One region of the Nocardiopsis sp. SBT366 genome, then DNA from elsewhere that is predicted to be linked to it. Evidence: predicted binding sites of a transcription regulator. Region 1 holds the regulator's gene; each other region holds the start of a gene.
The links. The regulator LexA, encoded in region 1, represses DNA repair genes until DNA is damaged. The targets are predictions, from matches to a motif close to TCGAACANNTGTTCGA.
Positions count from the first base shown of each region.

Region 2: a site for LexA is predicted at 1,547-1,562, ahead of ADX84_RS14875 (DUF6504 family protein). Genes of this name have one in related genera too.
Region 3: a site for LexA is predicted at 1,368-1,383, ahead of ADX84_RS25350 (DUF5131 family protein). Genes of this name have one in related genera too.
Region 4: a site for LexA is predicted at 1,277-1,292, ahead of ruvC (crossover junction endodeoxyribonuclease RuvC). Genes of this name have one in related genera too.

Region 1 is NZ_LAVM01000002.1:11,000-15,522, reverse strand. Features, by position in the region: gene leuS (leucine--tRNA ligase) at 1-445, shown strand, start outside; gene ADX84_RS00845 (hypothetical protein) at 528-1,145, shown strand; gene ADX84_RS00840 (hypothetical protein) at 1,142-1,813, shown strand; gene ADX84_RS00835 (alpha/beta fold hydrolase) at 1,832-2,923, opposite strand; gene lexA (transcriptional repressor LexA) at 2,973-3,704, opposite strand; gene nrdR (transcriptional regulator NrdR) at 4,314-4,523, shown strand, end outside.
Region 2 is NZ_LAVM01000043.1:28,234-32,756, reverse strand. Features, by position in the region: gene thrS (threonine--tRNA ligase) at 1-1,192, shown strand, start outside; gene ADX84_RS14875 (DUF6504 family protein) at 1,273-1,533, opposite strand; gene ADX84_RS14870 (M48 family metallopeptidase) at 1,763-2,692, opposite strand; gene ADX84_RS14865 (DivIVA domain-containing protein) at 2,810-3,493, opposite strand; gene ADX84_RS14860 (LPXTG cell wall anchor domain-containing protein) at 4,161-4,523, shown strand, end outside.
Region 3 is NZ_LAVM01000022.1:34,865-39,387, forward strand. Features, by position in the region: gene ADX84_RS09095 (three-Cys-motif partner protein TcmP) at 1-440, opposite strand, end outside; gene ADX84_RS25350 (DUF5131 family protein) at 498-1,256, opposite strand; gene ADX84_RS09100 (NUDIX hydrolase) at 1,530-2,060, shown strand; gene ADX84_RS09105 (hypothetical protein) at 2,047-3,393, opposite strand; gene ADX84_RS09110 (hypothetical protein) at 3,604-4,347, shown strand; gene ADX84_RS09115 (hypothetical protein) at 4,410-4,523, shown strand, end outside.
Region 4 is NZ_LAVM01000008.1:45,576-50,098, reverse strand. Features, by position in the region: gene ruvA (Holliday junction branch migration protein RuvA) at 1-600, opposite strand, end outside; gene ruvC (crossover junction endodeoxyribonuclease RuvC) at 687-1,235, opposite strand; gene ADX84_RS03865 (NUDIX hydrolase) at 1,460-2,266, shown strand; gene ADX84_RS03860 (molecular chaperone DnaJ) at 2,338-3,459, shown strand; gene ADX84_RS03855 (hypothetical protein) at 3,508-4,494, shown strand; gene ADX84_RS03850 (adenylosuccinate synthetase) at 4,491-4,523, shown strand, end outside.

The DNA.
Region 1 (4,523 bases):
CGCCCTGGTCGAGGACAAGCGCTTCAACGTCGCCATCGCCCGCTGCATGGAGCTGGTCTCGGCCGCCCGCAAGGCGATCGACTCCGGTCCCGGCGCCGCCGACCCGGCCGTCCGTGAGGCCGCTGAGTTCGTGGCCGTCGCCCTGTCCCTGTTCGCGCCCTACGTCGCGGAGGAGGGCTGGGAGAAGCTGGGCCACAGCGGCTCGGTGGCCGTCGGCAACTGGCCCGAGGCCGACCCGGCGCTGCTGGTCCAGGAGTCCGTCACCTGCGTGGTGCAGGTGCAGAGCAAGGTCCGCGACAAGCTGTCGGTGTCCCCCGACATCGACGCCGCCGAGCTGGAGCGCCTGGCCCTGGCCTCGGAGAAGGCCCAGAGCTTCATCGGTGACAAGACCGTGCGCAAGGTGATCGTCCGCGCGCCCAAGCTGGTGAACATCGTCGTCGGTTGATCCGTCGCACGGGGCGGTGGTCGCGCTGGCGACCACCGCCCTCTACCTTGGGCGTGACAACTGATTGGGAGGCGGTGGCCGGGTGGGCTCTGCGACGGGTTCCGGACCCAGACCCTGGGTGCGGGCGGCGATCGTGGTGACGGGCACGGTGGCGGTCTCCGCCGCCGCCGTCGGAGGCGGTCTCTGGTTCACGGGGAACGACCCGGACCAACCCCGGGGCGGTGACGCCCACACCACGGCGCCACCGTGCGGCGTGGTCCCGGAGGAGGCGATCACCGAGGCGCTGCCCGGTGCCGTCCTGGAAACGGACGACGGCGGCCCCCTCGCGGGCGGCGAGGGCACCGAGTGCGTGTGGACCACGGCCGGACTCGACGCCGAGGAGCAGGGTGTGCTGCGGGTGGACCTGTCCGCGCGCTTCACCGACGCCTCCGCCGAACCGGCCGTGACCGGCGACGAGTCCGCCTCCCGGGCCCAGACCGCGATGGCCCCGGCTCGCGGTCGTTCCGTGGTCCTGGGATCCGGCGCCGAGGCGGAGGTCTGGCGCGGCCAGGTCCCCGGTACCGCCGAACTCGCCTTCCACAGCGACAACCTGCTGGTCCGCGTCTCCTACAGCGCCATGGACGAGGACGACCCCGTGTCCTACGACCGCGCCAGCGAGACCGTCGTCGCCTTCGCCGAACAGCTGGGAGAGGCCCTGTGAGCACCCCCCACTCCGGGCCCCCGCCCGCCTTCGCGCAGTCGGAGGACCCCGGAGCCACCCCGCCGCAGAGCCGGGGACTGGCCGTCACCCTCCTCGTCGTCCTGATCCTGGCCGTGCTGGCGCTCGCCGCATGGCTCACCTGGTACCTGCTGCGCGACAGTGTGGAACTGGGCGAGTTCGAGGCCGCGCCCGAGTGCGGGATCGGTGAGACCGAGACCCTCGAGGAGTCGGTGCCCGGCTACGAGAGTGAGATCGAGGAGACCGTCGGCACCGGCCAGGACCCCTTCGGGGCGGGCTGGCAGTGCCGCTGGGCCACTCCCGAGGGAGCGGGCGCCTCCGTGCCGTCCGCCGCCACCCTCGTCCTGGTCGCCGCCCCGGTCGAGGGTGGCGTGGAGACCGCCGCCGAGACCCTGCGCTCCACCGCCGGGGAGAACGACACCCAGCCCGTGGAGGGCCTGGGGGACGAGGCGCTCACGTGGGTCGAGGACGGCGCCTTCGAAGTGGGATGCGTGGGTGTGCGGGTCTCCAACCTGTACGTGGAGTCCTGCTACACCGCCGCCACCGACTACGACGCGATCGGTTCCATGGACGGTGAGGCCGCCGCCGAGGAGGCCGAGCTCCTCGCCCGCGCCGTCGTCGACGAGCTGCCCGCACCCGCGGACGACTAGCGGATCGTTCCGGGTCGGCTACCAGAGACCGTCGAGGAACCCCTCCAGCGCCGGGGTGACGTCGGGGGAGAAGGCACGGTCCGCGTCGAGGGCGGCGGCCCCGGGGGAGTCGTCGTACTCGCGCAGGATGTGGTCGACCCCCGACAGGTCCACCCGCTCGGCGCCGTCCAGGCCGGTCATGAGCCGGTCGACCTCCTCCTCGTTCACCTGGGCGTCCTGGTCGCCCCACAGGACCAGCACCGGGGTGTCCCCGGGCAGGCCCTCGGCCAGTTCCACGGGGTCGAAGGAGTCGATCCAGGTCAGGTAGTCCGCGCTGTTCTCGTCGAACAACCCCGTGGCGTCGCTCTCGGGCAGCTCCCCGCCCGCGCGCACGGCGGCCCGGCCCGCCCGCAGGTCCGAGAGCATCTGCGCCGCGGTCACCTCGCCGACGCCGCCCTGGGCCTCGGCGGTGCGGATCTGCTCGGACACCTGGCGGTCGATGAGGTCCAGCATGCGGGTGCCCGGCGGAGCGGCCAGCACCAGCGCGGGTTCGGCGTCGAGGAGTTCGTGGGCGCGCAGCGCGTACAGGGCACCCTCACTGTGGCCCAGGATGACCGTGCGCTCGGGGTCCACCTCGGGCTGGGCGACCAGCTCCGTGTAGGCGGCGGCCATCTGCCGGTCGAAGACGAGGGGGTCGACCGGCTGGTCGAGGGCCTCCTCCTCGGCCTCGCTCATGTCCGCCGGGTCCGCGCTGCCGAACTTGTCGTAGCGCAGCGAAGCGGCACCCGCACCGCTCAGCACCCGGGCGAGGTTCAGGTTGGTGTTGGCCTCCGGGCGCGCGGCGCCGTTGCCGTCCCGGTCGGTGGGACCGCTGCCGGAGACGATGAGCACCCCCGGGACGGAGCCCTCACCGGCGCCGGAGGGAGCGGTGAAGGTGCCCGGCACCGTGAACCCGCCACCCTCGAAGGAGACCTCGCGCTCCTGCCCGGCCGCACCGGGCAGCGCGGGCCCGTCGCCGTCGCTGGGCGCGCAGGCGGAGACCAGCAGGGCCCCGGCGACCAGGGCCGAGGCCAGGGCGGCGCGGGGTCGGCTCGGGGAAGGGGACACGGGGGCGGAGGCAGGTGTCGACACACCCTCAGCGTATCGGCACGCCCACCACCCCCGGCTCGGGGACCTGGGCTCAGACCCGGCGCATGACCGTGACGACCTTGCCGAGGATGGTGGCCTCGTCTCCCTGGATGGGGTCGTAGGCGTCGTTGCGCGGCATCAGCCACACGTGCCCGTCCGGCTCCCGGCGCAGCACCTTGACGGTGGCCTCGTCGTCCAGCATCGCCGCGACGATGTCACCGTTCTCGGCGGTCTGCTGCTGACGGACCACCACCAGGTCACCATCGGTGATCGCGGCGTCGATCATGGAGTCACCGACCACCGTGAGCATGAACAGACGGCCCTCGCCGACCAGCTGGCGCGGCAGCGCCAGGACGTCCTCCACGGCCTCCTCGGCCAGGATCGGGCCACCGGCGGCGATCCGACCGACCAGCGGCACCGAGGCCGCCCGGGTGGAGTCGGCGGTGAGCTCCTCCTGGGTGAGGGTCTGGGAGGCCTCGCGGCCCGGGGTGCGCAGCTCCACGGCGCGCGGCCGGTTCTGGTCCCGGTGCAGGTAGCCCTTGCGCTGGAGCACCTTGAGCTGGTGCGCCACGCTGGAGGGGCTGGACAGGCCGACCGTGTCGCCGATCTCCCGGATGGACGGCGGGTACCCCCGTTCCCGGACGTAGCGCTGGATGCAGTTGAGGACACTCTGCTGACGTGCGGTGAGCTTGGGGGTGTCGGACCCGGACGGGCCCGGGTCGCCGACGGGCGAAAGAACGGTGGTGGGTCCGGAGCCGACGGCTCCGGGGTTCTCCTCCGGCACGGCCGGGCCTCCTCGGTGTTCGGTTCGGTCAGGGCCTGTGTGTGGCCGGATCGGCCACGCGGACCGGACGGCGAAGCCGGTGTGAAATCAAGGTCAACTTTAGTCGTTGCACACGGTGATATCAAACAAGCGTTCGAGAACGTGTGGACGAGGGCGCGTGGGGATTTCGCATTGTGTTTTCGCGCCCCGATTTCCGGGGGTCCGGACTTATGTGTGTACACGCGCGCCGTGGCCGTTGTCCGGGGAATGTGCGATCCGGTATGGGGTTCGTCTCGCCGTGCCCCGCCGCCACTCCGTGCTCGCGGGAGAGGGGGGAATTCGGTCGGCGCCGAGGTGTGGCGGGCGTCGAGCCGCGCGCCCGCGCCCCCTTATCCTTGGATTCGGCTCCCGGAGCCGCACATCCCCGTTTCCACCTCCTCGAACCCCGTTCCTCGGCCGCCCCTGTTCCAGGGTTTGGGGACACGCCGTCGGCAGGGTTGCGGGTGTCCGCCCCAGCGCCTAGGTTCGACCACAACATCTGGTGTTGACATGGGGGCTGTGGTCAATAAGTTGTGGTTAAGTAGACCTCCAGGGTTGTTGGTCGGGTACAGGAAAGCCAGGTGAACCGGGATGCACTGTCCGTTCTGCCGTCATCCGGACACCAGGGTGATCGACAGCAGGTCCACCGACGACGGCGCGGCCATCCGGCGCCGCAGGACCTGCCCCGTCTGTGAGCGACGCTTCACCACGCAGGAGACCGTCCTGCTGATGGTGGCCAAGCGGTCCGGGGTCACCGAACCCTTCAGCCGCACCAAGATCATCGCCGGGGTGCGCCGCGCC
Region 2 (4,523 bases), on a different contig from region 1:
GCTGGAGCTCTTCGGCACCGATCCGCTGATCGGGTCCGGCCTGCCCTACTGGTTGCCGCACGGAGCCGCCGTGCGGCACGCCCTGGAGGAGTACGTCCGGGCCGCCGAACGGAGCGCGGGCTATCAGCACGTGTACTCGCCGGTCCTGGGCAAACGCGAGTTGTACGAGATCTCCGGTCACTGGTCGCACTATCGCGACGACATGTACCCGCCGATGGACCTGGGCGGCGGTGACGAACAGCTCGTGCTGAGGCCGAGCCTGTGCCCGCACCACGCGGTGATCTACCGTTCCCGCTCGCGCAGCCACCGCGAGCTCCCGTTGCGCATAGCCGAGATCGGCGGCATGTACCGGTCAGAGAGGTCCGGGGTCCTGGGCGGGCTGGGCCGGGTCCGCGCGATCCAGCTCAACGACGCCCACGTCTTCTGCGCTCTCGAACAGGTCGTGGACGAGGTGGTGGCGGCACTGGAACTGGTGCGGCGGGCGCACGCGGCCATGGGGATCGTGGCGTCCCGCCACCGGCTGTCCCTACCCGGTCCGAACGGCAGGTACGTGGACGCTCCGGACCTGTGGCGCCGGTCCACCGAACTCCTCGCTGAGGCCCTGGACCGATCGGGGATGGCTTACGAACGGGCCGAGGACGAGGCGGCCTTCTACGGCCCCAAGATCGACGTGCAGTTCACCGACGCCGCGGGGCGGGAGTTCACCCTCTCCACCGTCCAGGTGGACTTCCACCAGCCGGAAAGGTTCGATCTGGCCTACGTCGGCGCTGACGGGGCGCGGCACCGGCCGGTCATGGTGCACCGGAGCGTGATCGGCAGTGTGGAACGGGCGGTGGCCCATCTGATCGAGGTGCACGGCGGCGCGTTCCCAGCCTGGCTCGCACCGGTGCAGGTCGTGGCCGTGCCAGTCTCCGGAGAGCAGGTCGCCGACGCGGCCCGGCTGGTGGACCGGTGCGCGGAGTTGGGACTGCGCGCGGAGGTCGCCCCACCGGAACGCGGCAGTCTGGGCGCGCGGATCAGGGCGGCCCGGTTGGTGCCCTACCAGGTGGTGATTGGTGCGAGGGAGACCGTGGAGGACACCGTGGCCGTGCGGCTGCGGGACGGCCGTCGCCTGGACCCGATGCCCGCGCACGCGTTCGCGGAACGGGCTCGTGACCTGGTGGGGGCGCACGCAGTCGAACTCTGGGCCTGAGACGGGCAGGCCCGCCGGGTCTCGGCCCGGCGGGCCACCCGGGGACTCGGTCGGACCCGGGGTCGCGTCCGGTGGGCCGGTCAGCCCCACTGGCGCCGCATGGTCCAGCGGTCCGAGGCGGCGTCCCGGGAGATGTCGATGATGCTGGGGTGCCCGGTCTCGGACTCCGCGGAGACGCGGAGCAGGTGGATGTGGGTGGCCGGTACGCCCGGGGCCCCGGGCCGGGCGGGCCAGTCGCCGATGATCCGGCGCACGCGGAAGGTGTGGCCGCGCCACGTGAACTTGGCGGGGTGTCCACGGTCGGTGGAACGGACGTCGATCTGTTCGTTCAGGAGACTCACAAGGAACAGTGTATCGAACAGGTGTTCGAACACGTCAAGTCTCCGGGAGGTGGCACGGGTCGCTTTTCGTCGAGAACACCCTGGTCGGGGCGCTGTGGTGCGATCGTCGCGCGCCTGTGCCCCCAGCGGAGGGAGTTCCGCGGGCGGCGTGTCCTCGCGCCGCCCTCAGACCGCTCGCAGCGCGGCCGTTCGCGCCGATGGCACCTGTGAAGGCGGCCAGGGGCGCTGCCTAGAGGAACACCCGGCCGCGGCGGTCGCGGTCGCGCAGGGCGGCCATCCTGCGGGTGTTGCTGGGGCGCCGCGAGAGCAGGTGGTAGAGGATCAGCGAGCAGTCTCGGTCCGTGCGTGCCCGGGCGGCCATCTCGCCCAGGTTCACTCGCGTATACAGGGTGGGGCCACCGGCGAAGAGCCGCACCGAGTGGGACCCCTCGGGAACGTGCGCGTGCGCGTGGTTGTCGGCCGTGTACTCGCAGGCCCGGGACAGCGCCGAGCCCAGGCCGGGGACCAGGTCCGCGCCTAGGGTGGCCACCCGCCGCCAGTAGCCGGTGTGCCCGGCGGCGAGGTGACCCACCTGGTGGGCGACGAGGAAGGCGAGGGCCTCCCGGTCGCGCGGGAGGCCCCTGTCGTCGAGCAGGGCGTCCGGCAGCACCAGGTAGCGCCGGAGTCCGTGGGCGGCGGCGTCCGCGTGAGCAGAGACCGGGCCGGGGCGGACGTACGCCTCCGGGGGGCGGGCCAGCCCCATGTCCCGGGCCAGCGAGACCACCACCCGGTACGCCTCGGGGAACTGGGTGGGCGAGATCCGGACCGACTCCGCGCGCTCACGGGCGTACCGGAGACCACGTGCCGACCAGCACACGAACGGCAGCGTGGCCAGCGCCAGGGCCGTCCACAGCAGGGAACCCGAGGCTGACCACACCAGCCTCACCAGCATCACCGCCAGGGCCAGCGTCACCGTCATGCTGAGCGCGAGCAGCGGTCTCTCCCACGGGTGTGCCGAGGCCGGGACGACCTCCTCGTCGGTGTCGGCGTCGGTCGGGTACGGGTCGGCCGCGTGCCCACGCGGAGAGGGCGGCCGGGGCGCGGGCCACGGTCCGGGGATGGTGGTGCAGCTTGGAATCCCCTGGACCGTGCTCGTCGGGGAGGTACCCCAAGACGGCATGGAATGTCGCATACTGCTCCCCTCGGGCCGCCCTTGACAGGGAATGACTACTCCCTGTGCACAAATATTACTTTCCGCTTTCCTTTGTGTGGTGTGGCGGGGGCGGCGTGTCCGGGCTCAGGAGCGCTCGTGGCGGCGGAACTCCTCGGCGAGCTCGTCCAGGAACTGGTCCACCTGCGCCGGGTCGTACCCGGGGCGGGCCCGTGTGGTGGCGAACTGGACCCGCTCCACCTCGGCGGAGGTGAGCGTGGCCCGGTCCGGGCGCCCCTGGAGGAGGACCTCCAGGCTGTACTCGGCGCGGTCCAGGAAGTCGTCCACCTCCTGCTCGTTGTAGCCGGTGGTCAGCCGGGTGGTGGCGAAGCGCTTCTCCCTGATGTCCCGGGGAGCCATCCCCGGACCGTCGGACGGCAGGTCGGTCCGGTTCGGGTCCGCGTACCCCTGCCCTTGGCCGGGGTGGGGCTGTCCGGGGTCGGCCTGGCCTGCACCCGGAGGCAGGGGAGGCGGCGAGGCGGGCTGGCCCAGGCCGCGTCCGGCGAGGTCGGCGACGACGAGGTCGAGGAAGTCGTCCACCTCGTCCTCGCGGTAGCCGGGGCTCATCCGGGTGGTGCGGAACCGGGAGTTGCGGATTTCGTCCGCGGTGAGCAACGGGCCCGTGCGCGGACCGCCCTCCAGCGCCACCAGTGTCGCCTCGATCCGGTCGAGGAGCGCGTCGACGTCCTCCTCGTTGTAGCCCGGGCGCAGACGCACCGTGTGGAACTTCTTGTTGCGGATGTCCGCCGGTGTCAGAGGCATGGTCCCCATTGTGCAGTTCACGAGGTTCGTAGGTGCGGTATCACGCATCCGCGTGTGAGTCCGGGGCCGCCCGGTCGGACGCCGGTGTTCGGCGGGAGGTGGCCCGCAGGCGTCCTCTGCCGCGTGGGGACTCGAACAGAACGCGGGCGCGGAAGGGCCGGGGGAGACTCATGGCCTGCATTATGCCGAGTGGACGTGGCGTGCGCCACACGACCGGTGGTTCTGGCCGGGTGTGGACGTGACTCCGGCCGTGACCAGGCGTCCTCTCGGGCGCGGTCTTCCTTGTAAGACGCCCCATTCCGGTGAAGGTTTACCGGAACCAAAAAGAATGACTGGAATTGTCGATGGCGATTACTCAGTGCGTTCGAAGATCCATCGTGACCTTTTCGATATCAGTGATCATGTATTTGATCTTTGTGGTGACTGTATTGTCTCCATAGGGAATGGAAAGCAACTCGGCCGGTTCTTCCGGCTCTTGCCCTCTGCGGGCCGAAACCGTGCACGCTCTCTATTTCCGCAGGTCACGGGCTTCTGTGTGCCTTGGCCGTCCCCCATTCGACCCTGGTCCGTGATTCCGCGTTCCGAGACTTCCCGCCTTTGTGTTCCGGCGGTGGAAGCCCAGACCAGGCCTGGCCCCGACTCATGTGGGCCTGGATGATCCAAACGAGGATTGATCTTGAAGAACGCTTCTCGAATCTCCGCACGCCGCGTGCTCCAGGGCGGTGCCGCCTTCGCCGCGCTGGGCGCCCTCACCCTGGCTGCCGCCTCGCCCGCCCACGCCGACACCTACGGGTGGGGCTACGCCTCGGCCCTGGGCGCCTCCAGCCCCACGCAGACCTACATCACCAAGGACCAGACGGTCTCGGACTCCTTCAGCGGCGCCATCGGCAGCTGGCTGACCGTTGAGGGCACCACCACCGCCACCGTCAACTCCAGCGGAGCCACCGGTACCGCCGTCGTGGACACCGCCCGCATCGTCATCACCGAGGCCGACCTCCCCGGAATCCTCGACCCCGAGGACGACGCGGACGAGGACGAG
Region 3 (4,523 bases), on a different contig from region 1:
CCGTCGAGTACGGCGAAGAAGGGAGAACGTCTCGGAGTCAACTTTTGCAGGGTGGGGAGTAACGCAGTTGTGCATTCGCCTTTCCGGAAGGTGACGGTCAGCTGAGAAGGTCGGCCGCCATACTCATCAAATTTGCGGTCAACCTGGCGCCGAAGCTCCTCCAGGCGGTCACCTCTCTCCTCGATGAGGAGCACGTTGAGGTGTTGGCCGGGGCGAAGCAGTTCGCGGCGGCGCAGGAAGACGTCCAGGGCGACCACCGGCGAGCCAGGTTCCTCTCCTACGTAGACACCGGGACCCGCGAACCCCTCGGCGTAGGTGAACTCCTTGAACTGGCCTCCTGCGCAGATCGGGTACCAGGCTTTGAGGTACTCGCTGATGATGAGATGCTTCGCCTGGGTGTGGGGGTCCAGAGGCCAGACGGTGTCCTTGGGGGTAGCCATACATTTCACTTACCACCAAGGTGAAATCGAATAACGGCTAAAATTGGCCGAATTCGGTCACTGGTGCGCGTGGACCTTCAGGTCATGAGGGGTAGCATCCCAGCTTCGATCGTCAAGAAGGCGCCCGCCTGACTTCGGTGTGTGACCGCCCCATTGCTTAAAGAAGAAAGGAGTGTCTGATTCAAGACAAAGGTCCCGGATTCCTCGGGCCCAGTCGGCCTTCATCGTGCGGTGGCGTGGGCCGCTTTCACCACCCACGATGACCCAGTGGATGTTAGCTAGATCCAGCTGGTCTAGGGGGCCTAGGAGCGGTTCGCACGAGAGAAAGCGAACGGCAGCTGGCGTGCTTCGAAGATGATCCACGCGGTCGAGTGCCTCCGCACTCTCCACCGAAACACCCATCCAGATGTTGGGTGGCCACGGCAGCTCGGGGGCTAGCCGTGCCAAACGAAGAGAGCGCTTGGTGAGTACCTGGTATGTGTGCTGTGGGGTATCAGCCATGACTTCGAAGACCTTGTGAACGAAGTCCTTGGGCACCTTCGCGTGAAAAAGATCGCTCATGGAGTTGACGAAGACCGTACGGGGGCTCTTCCATTTATACGGCATCTTGAGCGCTGAGGGGTGGACAGCAACTCCGAACCCAGGACCCGAAGTTCGCGGGTCTCCGTCTGTCTGGTACTTGTCAACACCCATGGCCTTGAGCCTCTTGGAAAGCGCCAGCGCGTAGCAGTTGTCGCAACCAGAGGCGACGCGGTCGCACCCTGTGGTTGGATTCCAGGTCGCCTCCGTCCACTCGATGGAGCTCTTGTCAGCCACGGCCAACACCGCCCTTCCTCAAAAATTTGTACTTGGTTGGTGACACCAGTCGAGGTTGACTTAACCACGAAGGTGACGTGCGTCGCGCAGGTTCTGAGAACCTAGATATAATCGAACACTAGTTCGCAACATAACAAAATCTACCGCTGGCTGGTAGGGGCTTCGGTGCTCAGGGACGTGGTGATTTACGAGGACCGCGATCATCCTCACCGAGGGATCTTTGAACAGACCAGCGCCCCCCTCTCGGACCTTGCCGTGCCCTACTGTGCCGGTGTGAGTACGCAATGGACGATCCACGGCGAGAAGCTGGTGGACGAGAACCGGCACATCAGACTGTCTACGGTCGACATCACCCTCCCGGACGGGGTGTCCTTCACGCAGTACGTCGTGGCCATGCCTCCGGCCGCGATGACGCTGGTGGTCAATGACCAGCGCGAAGTCCTGCTGATGCGGAGGCACCGGTTCATCATCGACCGGTGGGTGTGGGAGCTGCCGGGCGGATACGTGGATGGCGCGGAGGACGTCGAGAGCGCAGCCGCCCGTGAGGTCGAGGAGGAGACTGGGTGGCGTCCCCGCTCGATGGAGCACATGGTGACCTTCCAACCCGCGATCGGGTCGGTGGACCAACCCCAGATCATCTACCTGGCACGCGGCGCTCACCTGACCGACACCCCTCCTGACATCAACGAAGCCCAGGAGATCCGTTGGTGGCCGCTGGAAGAGGCAGTGAAGATGATCGAACGTGGCGAGATCGTTGGTGCGTCCACGGTTGTGGCGGTTTACCGGGCGCTCAGTCTGGTGTGACTGCTTCCCTGGCGCGCACGGTGAACTCCTCGACAGTGGGCGAGCTTTCATGGGCGCGGAGGCGGTGGCCCAAGCGGCGTAGGTAGGACAGGGCTCTACGGGATTGCAACCCCTCGACCAGATGCAGGGCCTGATCACCTACTCGAACGGCCTCCTCAGGTTCATTAGGGGCATGAGCGGTGGCGAGCATCAGCAGATTGAACGTGCGGCCGCGGACGTAGTCGGTATTCATCTCCAGGGAGCGTTCCGCGTAGGCGGCGGTCTGGGTGTCGTCGTTCAGGGCGAGGAAGCAGTGGGCGACCTTGGCCGCGAGGTAAGCCTCGTCGAAGTAGGTCAGCCACTCCGGGGGATTTGGGTCTTCGGTCTCGAACGCCCGCACCCCTGCGCGCAGGGAGACCGATGTCGCCCGGTGATCGGTCAGGCCCGCGTGGCCGTGCGCTTCGATGAGATGGCACTCGGCCATGAGCGCTGTGTGCCCGGTGCGGGTGGCTGCGGACTGGGCCGCCCGCGCGAGGTCCACCGCTTCGGCTGAGCGACCGATGTAGGTGGCCTGGTGACCCATGGCGGCGAGGATCTCGGCGCACAGGCCGTCGTCCTGCGCGGTCTTGGCCATGCGCAGGGCCTGTACCAGGTAGCGCTGGGCCAGGCCGTGCTGCTCGCAGTCGTAGGCCATCCACCCCACGGCCTTGGTGAGCTCGGCCGCCGCAGCAAACAACTCCTGCCCGATCTCTTCGGTGTAGGTGCCGTGCAGGAGCGGGGTGACGTTGGCGTCGAGGTACTGCACGACGGTGCTGCGGATGCGACCCCCGCCCACTCGGTTGTCGAGGTCGCGAAAGGCCCGGGTCATCTGTCGAATGGCAGCGATCTCAGGACGTCCGACCCGTGTTCGGCCCCGGTGCGCGGGGCCCGGGGAGGGCGGATGGGTGAGCCAGCGGGTGGTGGCGCTCGGGTAGGCGGCGGGGGAGTAGCCGCCGGACAGCACACGGCGGCGTTCGACGTCGGCCCGGTAGAGCTGCCCAGCGGTGGAGATACCCGTGGTCCAGGCGAGCGGGAACTCCAGGGTGCGCTCGTCTCCGCCGGGTAGGCCGCACTCTTGCGGGCTGACGGGGTGCCCCAAGGCCTCGGAGAGAACTCCGGAAATCAGCGTGGGGACCGGTTGTTGTGGACGTTCCCCTTCCAACCAGCGGCGCACGCTGTTGTGGTCGTAGGACAGTGAGAGCCCCAGCTCATCACCGCGCGAGACCACTCTGCGGGCGAGTCCCTTGGCGGGCATACCTGACTCGTCCAGGAGCTGCGCGAGTTGGGTGTTCGGCTGTTTGGGGGTGCGCGGCACGGCGTCTCCACAGTGTTTCCGCAGTGTCCGGGGGAGTGCAGTGTGGCACGCCCTCGGCCTACGGGGAACGAAGTCGCGAAAACGCACGCCCCCTGTGCACTCCTTCAGCTTGGGCTCACGCACGAACCCCGAGGCCGCGCCTTCTCGGCACAGGCTCCCCAAGAGACGGTGGGATCTGCCCGAAGCCGCAGAAGAGGAAAGGGAACAGGCATGACGACCACACTCGCCCCGTTCACGGTGGAGCTGCCCGACCACCGCTTCGACCCCCGCTGGGAACGCCTGCCCGGAATCACGGTCGACGGACCCACGCTCAGCGTTCAGCCCGAGGACTACTTCTTCCGCCTGGAGTCCACCGGCTGGCGCGTCATCGACTGGCAGACCGTCACCGACCGGATGCTGCCCCTGGAGGAGTCCTCCGACGAAGCACTGGAACAGAAGGCGCTGCGGTTCATCGAGGACCGCGTCCGCACCACCCACGACCCTGCCGAGGTCCTGGGGATCGCCTGGAAGGTCTACAGCTACCTCTTCCGAACCGAACACCTGCCCACCCTGGACGTCCCCGGGATCACCGCCGAACACCTGCGGATCCTCGCGGAGGTCTCCACGCTCACCGCGCTGAACAAGGTCGATGCCGACGGCCGGATCTCCGTGGTCGGTCCCGCCTGGTTCTTCGGCGACACCGCACGCGTGGTCTACGACCTGGACGAGCCCACCGTGCAGGCTCTGGACGAGGTCTTCCACGGTGGCCTGTTCAACGAGAACCGCAGGATCGAGTCGATCAAGGCCCACACCGCCCTGGGCGGCCGGCTCGTGCACGGCTGCCAGTCCACCCCCTCCCAGAAGGGCGGTGTGGTCGCCTCCTACGGAACCCCCATGGGTCGTTTCCGCGACGAACTCGCGCAGTTCCGCGACCAGTGGATCCAGGCCGTGCGCTCCTACGGTTCCACCACCTGAACACCCAGGCCCGCCGGGGCCCGCACGGCCCCGGCGCTTCGATCGCGAGAAAGGGAGTGTTCGTGCACACCCAGGACATCGACCGGCTGCGTCAGGAGGTCACCATCGCTGCGGGCTTCGACAGCACTTCGGCGGAGGTCCTGCACAGCTGGGCGCTCTCACACGTCGAACGCCTC
Region 4 (4,523 bases), on a different contig from region 1:
GCGCAGGGCGCTGCGCAGCAGGACGGTGACGTCGCCGGTGTCCTCGGCCTCGGCGGCGACGGCGGAGGCGGCAGCCTCGGCGTCCTTGGTCGACCAGCCGAGGTTGACGAGGCCGGAGACGACCTGGCCGCGCCAGGCCCCGTTGGGTTCGGTGCCGCCGGAGGCGTCGGCGGAGGGCAGGGTGCCGTCGGTCATGACCGGGGCGTCGAGTTTGCCGCGCAGTTCCAGGACGATGCGCTGGGCGCCCTTCTTGCCGATGCCCGGGACGCGGGTCAGGGCGGTGGTGTCCTCGGTGGCCACGGCCTGGCGGAGGCTGTCGGGGCTGTGCACGGCGAGCATGGCCAGGGCGATGCGGGGACCGATGCCGGAGGCGGTCTGGACCTGTTCGAACAGGTTCCGCTCGTCGTCGTCGGCGAACCCGAAGAGGGTGAGGGAGTCCTCGCGGACGACGAGGCTGGTGGCCACGGTGCCCTCCTCCCCCACGTGCAGTCGGGAGAGGGCGGAGGGGGTGCACTGGACGGTCATACCGACCCCGCCGACGTCGATCACGGCGCTGGCCGCGCCGCGCGCGGCCACCCGGCCGGTGAGGAACGCGATCATCTCGTGTGGACACCGGGAGGGGTGCCCGTCTCCTTCCTTGGGGGCTGTGGTGCTGCCTGCCGTGTCGTCGCCGCTCGGCCGGGGGGCTAGCGGCCGCGTGCGCGTCGGGCCAGTTCCACCTTGCGGGCGAAGTCCTGTTGGGCCTGGGCGACCCGGGCCTGGGCCCCGCCGCGCCAGATGTGGCAGATGGCCAGGGCCACGGCGTCCGCCGCGTCGGCCGGTTTCGGTGGCCCGTCGAGTCCGAGGATACGCGCCACCATGCCACCGACCTGCTTCTTGTCGGCGCGACCGTTGCCGGTGATGGCTGCCTTGGCCTCGCTGGGGGTGTGGGTGGCCACGGGGAGCCCGCGCCGGGCGGCGCAGACCAGGGCGATGCCGCTGGCCTGGGCGGTTCCCATGACGGTGCTGAGGTTGTGCTGGGCGAAGACGCGTTCGACGGCGACGGCGTCGGGCTCGTACTTGTCGAGCCACTCCTCGATGCCGCGTTCGACCTCCACCAGGCGCTGCGGGAGCGGGGTGTCGGGGCTGGTGCGGATGGCGTCCGCGGCCAGCAGGCGCAGGGGGCGGCCGATCGCGCCCTCGACGGCCCCGACCCCGCAGCGGGTCAGCCCCGGGTCGATCCCCAGCACGCGCACGTCCCCACCCTGTCCTTTTCTCGTCGCCCACGGCCGCGTTCTCGAACGTCCGTTCGCACCATGCTAGCGGCGGACACCGACGGGATCGGCCGCCAGGCGCAGCGTGTCGCCCCCCGGGGGGGGTGGACGGGCGGACCGAGCGGTGCTAGGTTGAACTCACATCGAGAAAAACTCATCTTGAGAACAACCAGGGAGATGCAGTGTCCGAGGGGATCGACGGGCCGATCGGGGACCCGCGCGGAGCGGGCGACTACGACGCGGCCGACGAGCGCAGGTACCTCGCCGACTACGACCCGAACGCGTTCGCGCCCGTCGCCGTCACCGTCGACGTGGTGGCCACGACCATCCGCGACGGAGTCCCCCACGTCCTGCTCGGCCGACGCACCCGGCAACCCCAGCGCGGTCGGTGGGCGCTGCCCGGCGGGTTCGTCAGGGCCCAGGACGGACCGGACGCCCCGGCCGACCGCGATCTGCCGGACGCCGCCCTGCGCGTGCTCACGGAGAAGACCCCCCTGCCCGCCGAGCTGCACTTGGAGCAGCTCGGCACCTACGGGGCGATCGAGCGGGACCCGCGCATGCGGGTGGTGTCGGTGGCGTACATGGTGTTGGCCCCCGACCTGCCCGACCCGCACACCGGCCGCGACACGGCCGAGGCCGCGTGGGTTCCGTGGACCGCCCTCGGACACGGCGACGGTGGCAGGGACCGGCACGAACTCGCCTTCGACCACGCTCGCGTCCTCGCCGACGCGGTCGAACGCGCCCGTTCCAAGCTGGAGTACACCGCGCTCGCCACCGCCTTCCTCCCGTCGACGTTCACCATCTCCGCGCTGCGCGGCGTGTACGAGGCGGTGTGGGGCCGGACCCTGCACGCCGCCAACTTCCACCGCAAGATCCAGGCCACCCCGGGGTTCGTGGACGACACCGGTGAGCTGGCCGAGCGCGGTGGCGCGGGAGGCGGCCGCCGCGCGCGGCTGTACCGGGCGGGCGGCGCCGCCCTGCTCCACCCGCCACTGCTGCGCGGCGCCCAGTGAGGAGACGCGGCCGCAGGCAGTGAGCGGGAACCCCTGAGTACTCGTCGAGCCACACCCCCGAAGGGAGACCGGTGAACGTGGAGCACAACCCCCATGGCGGACTCGACTCCGCCCTGCGTGAGCTGGGACTCGCGGCCGACCCCGCCGCGCTGTTCGGTCCCCGGCCGATCGACGGCGAGGCGATCCCCGTAGCCGCGACCGCCGCGTACCGGCGCCTGGCCCGGCTGCTCCATCCGGACACCGCGCCCGCCGAGCGCTCCGCCGAGGCGGCGGCCGGGTTCTCCCGGCTCACCGAGGCCTGGCGGCGCTACCGCACGGCGGTGGAGGGCGGCCTGGGCCTCGACGACATCACCCTCGTGGCCCGGGGACGGACCTATCACGTGAGCCGGGACGGCGCTCTGGCCAGCGGCGACGTGGCCGACCTGCATCCGGTGCGGTGGCGGGAGGGCACCCGTGGCGCGGCGCCGGACGGCCCCTGGCGGGACGGGCTGCTCAAGCTCCCCCGGGCCCCGCGCGACAACGACCTCCTCCTGGCCGAGGCAACCGCGCTGCGCCGGATCCGCGAACGCGGCGCCGAACGGTACCGGGCGTTCGCCCCGGAGCTGGTGGAGTCGGTCCGCCACCGCGACGCGGCCACGGGTGTGGAGCGGCGGGGCAACGTGCTGGGCCGGCTGTCCGGCTTCCACAGCCTCGCCGAGGTGCGGCGGGCCTACCCGGACGGGATCGACCCGCGCGACGCCGCGTGGATGTGGCGGCGACTGCTGGTGGCGCTGGGCAACGCCCACCAGTCCGGGGTCGTTCACGGCGCGGTCGTACCCGAGCACGTTCTGGTCCACCCCGAGGCGCACGGTCTCGTACTCGTGGACTGGTGCTACTCCGTCACCTTCGGCGAGCGGCGCACCGCGCCGCACGTCCCGGCGATGGTGCCGCACCGAAGGGAGACGTATCCGCCGGAGTTCGTCGAGCGCCGCCCCGCCGTGCCCGCCACCGACGTGTACATGGCCACCCGGTGCGTGGAGTTCGTGACCGACGGCCGCCTCCCCGGGCCGCTGCGGGCCCTGGCTCGCGGGTGCACGCTGCCCTCCCCGAAGAGGCGTCCCAAGGACGCGTTCGCACTGCTGGGTGAGCTGGACGAGGCGCTGGAGCGGTGCTTCGGTCCGCGCCGGTTCCGCCCCTTCCACATGCCCGCCTGAACCACCGAACCCCCGACACCCCACCAACCCGAACAGAAGGAGACGACGATGGGAAGCAGCAACTGGTCCACCGACGCCCACCACGCACGGCGGGCCTACCAGGCCTCCGCCGGAAGCAGTGGGTTCGACTACCACGACGACGTCACCAGCACCCCGCGCGACCAGTGGCGGGCCCACGCCTCGCTCGACCCGCGCGGCGTGACCATGCGTGAGAGCCGTGACTCCGAGGCGCACCCGAACTCCCTGGCGGTGTCGGTGCTCTTCGACGTCACCGGCTCGATGGGGCGCGTGCCCCGCGCCCTCCAGGCCAAGCTCCCCGACCTGTTCGGGCTGCTCCTGCGCCGGGGGTACGTGCAGGACCCGCAGATCCTGTTCGGTGCCATCGGCGACGCGACCTGTGACCGCGTACCGCTCCAGGTCGGTCAGTTCGAGTCCGGCAACGAACTGGAGGACGACCTCGGCAACATCCTGCTGGAGGGCGGGGGCGGGGGTCAGATGACCGAGTCCTACGAACTGGCGATGTACTTCATGGCCCGGCACACCGCGCTGGACTGCCTGGAGAAGCGCGGGCGGCGCGGGTACCTCTTCATCGTGGGCGACGAGATGGCCTACGGCGCGGTCAAGGCACGGGAGGTCCGGGAGGTGATCGGCGACGACCTCGACGGGGACGTGGCCCTTCCGAAGCTCCTGGAGGAGCTGCGGAGCAAGTACGAGGTGTACTTCCTCATGCCGACCGGCAGCTACCACTTCCGGGACGACCGGGTCCGGAAGTTCTGGGAACGGCACCTGGGCCAGAACCTGGTCCTGCTGGACGACCTGGACGCGGTCTGCGAGACGATCGCGGTCACCGTGGGCCTGGGTGAGGAGGCCATCGACCTGGAGGAGGGTCTGCGGGACCTGGCCGACGCCGGGTCTGACCAGGCCGACGTGGTGGGCCGGGCCCTGCGTCCGCTCGCTCGCGGACGCGGCGCGGTGGCGACCTCACCCGACCTGGAGGGGCTGGCCGGTGACGGCCCCGGGGTGGACCGGCTGTGAACGGCCGGGCGCTGACCGATGAGCACGCG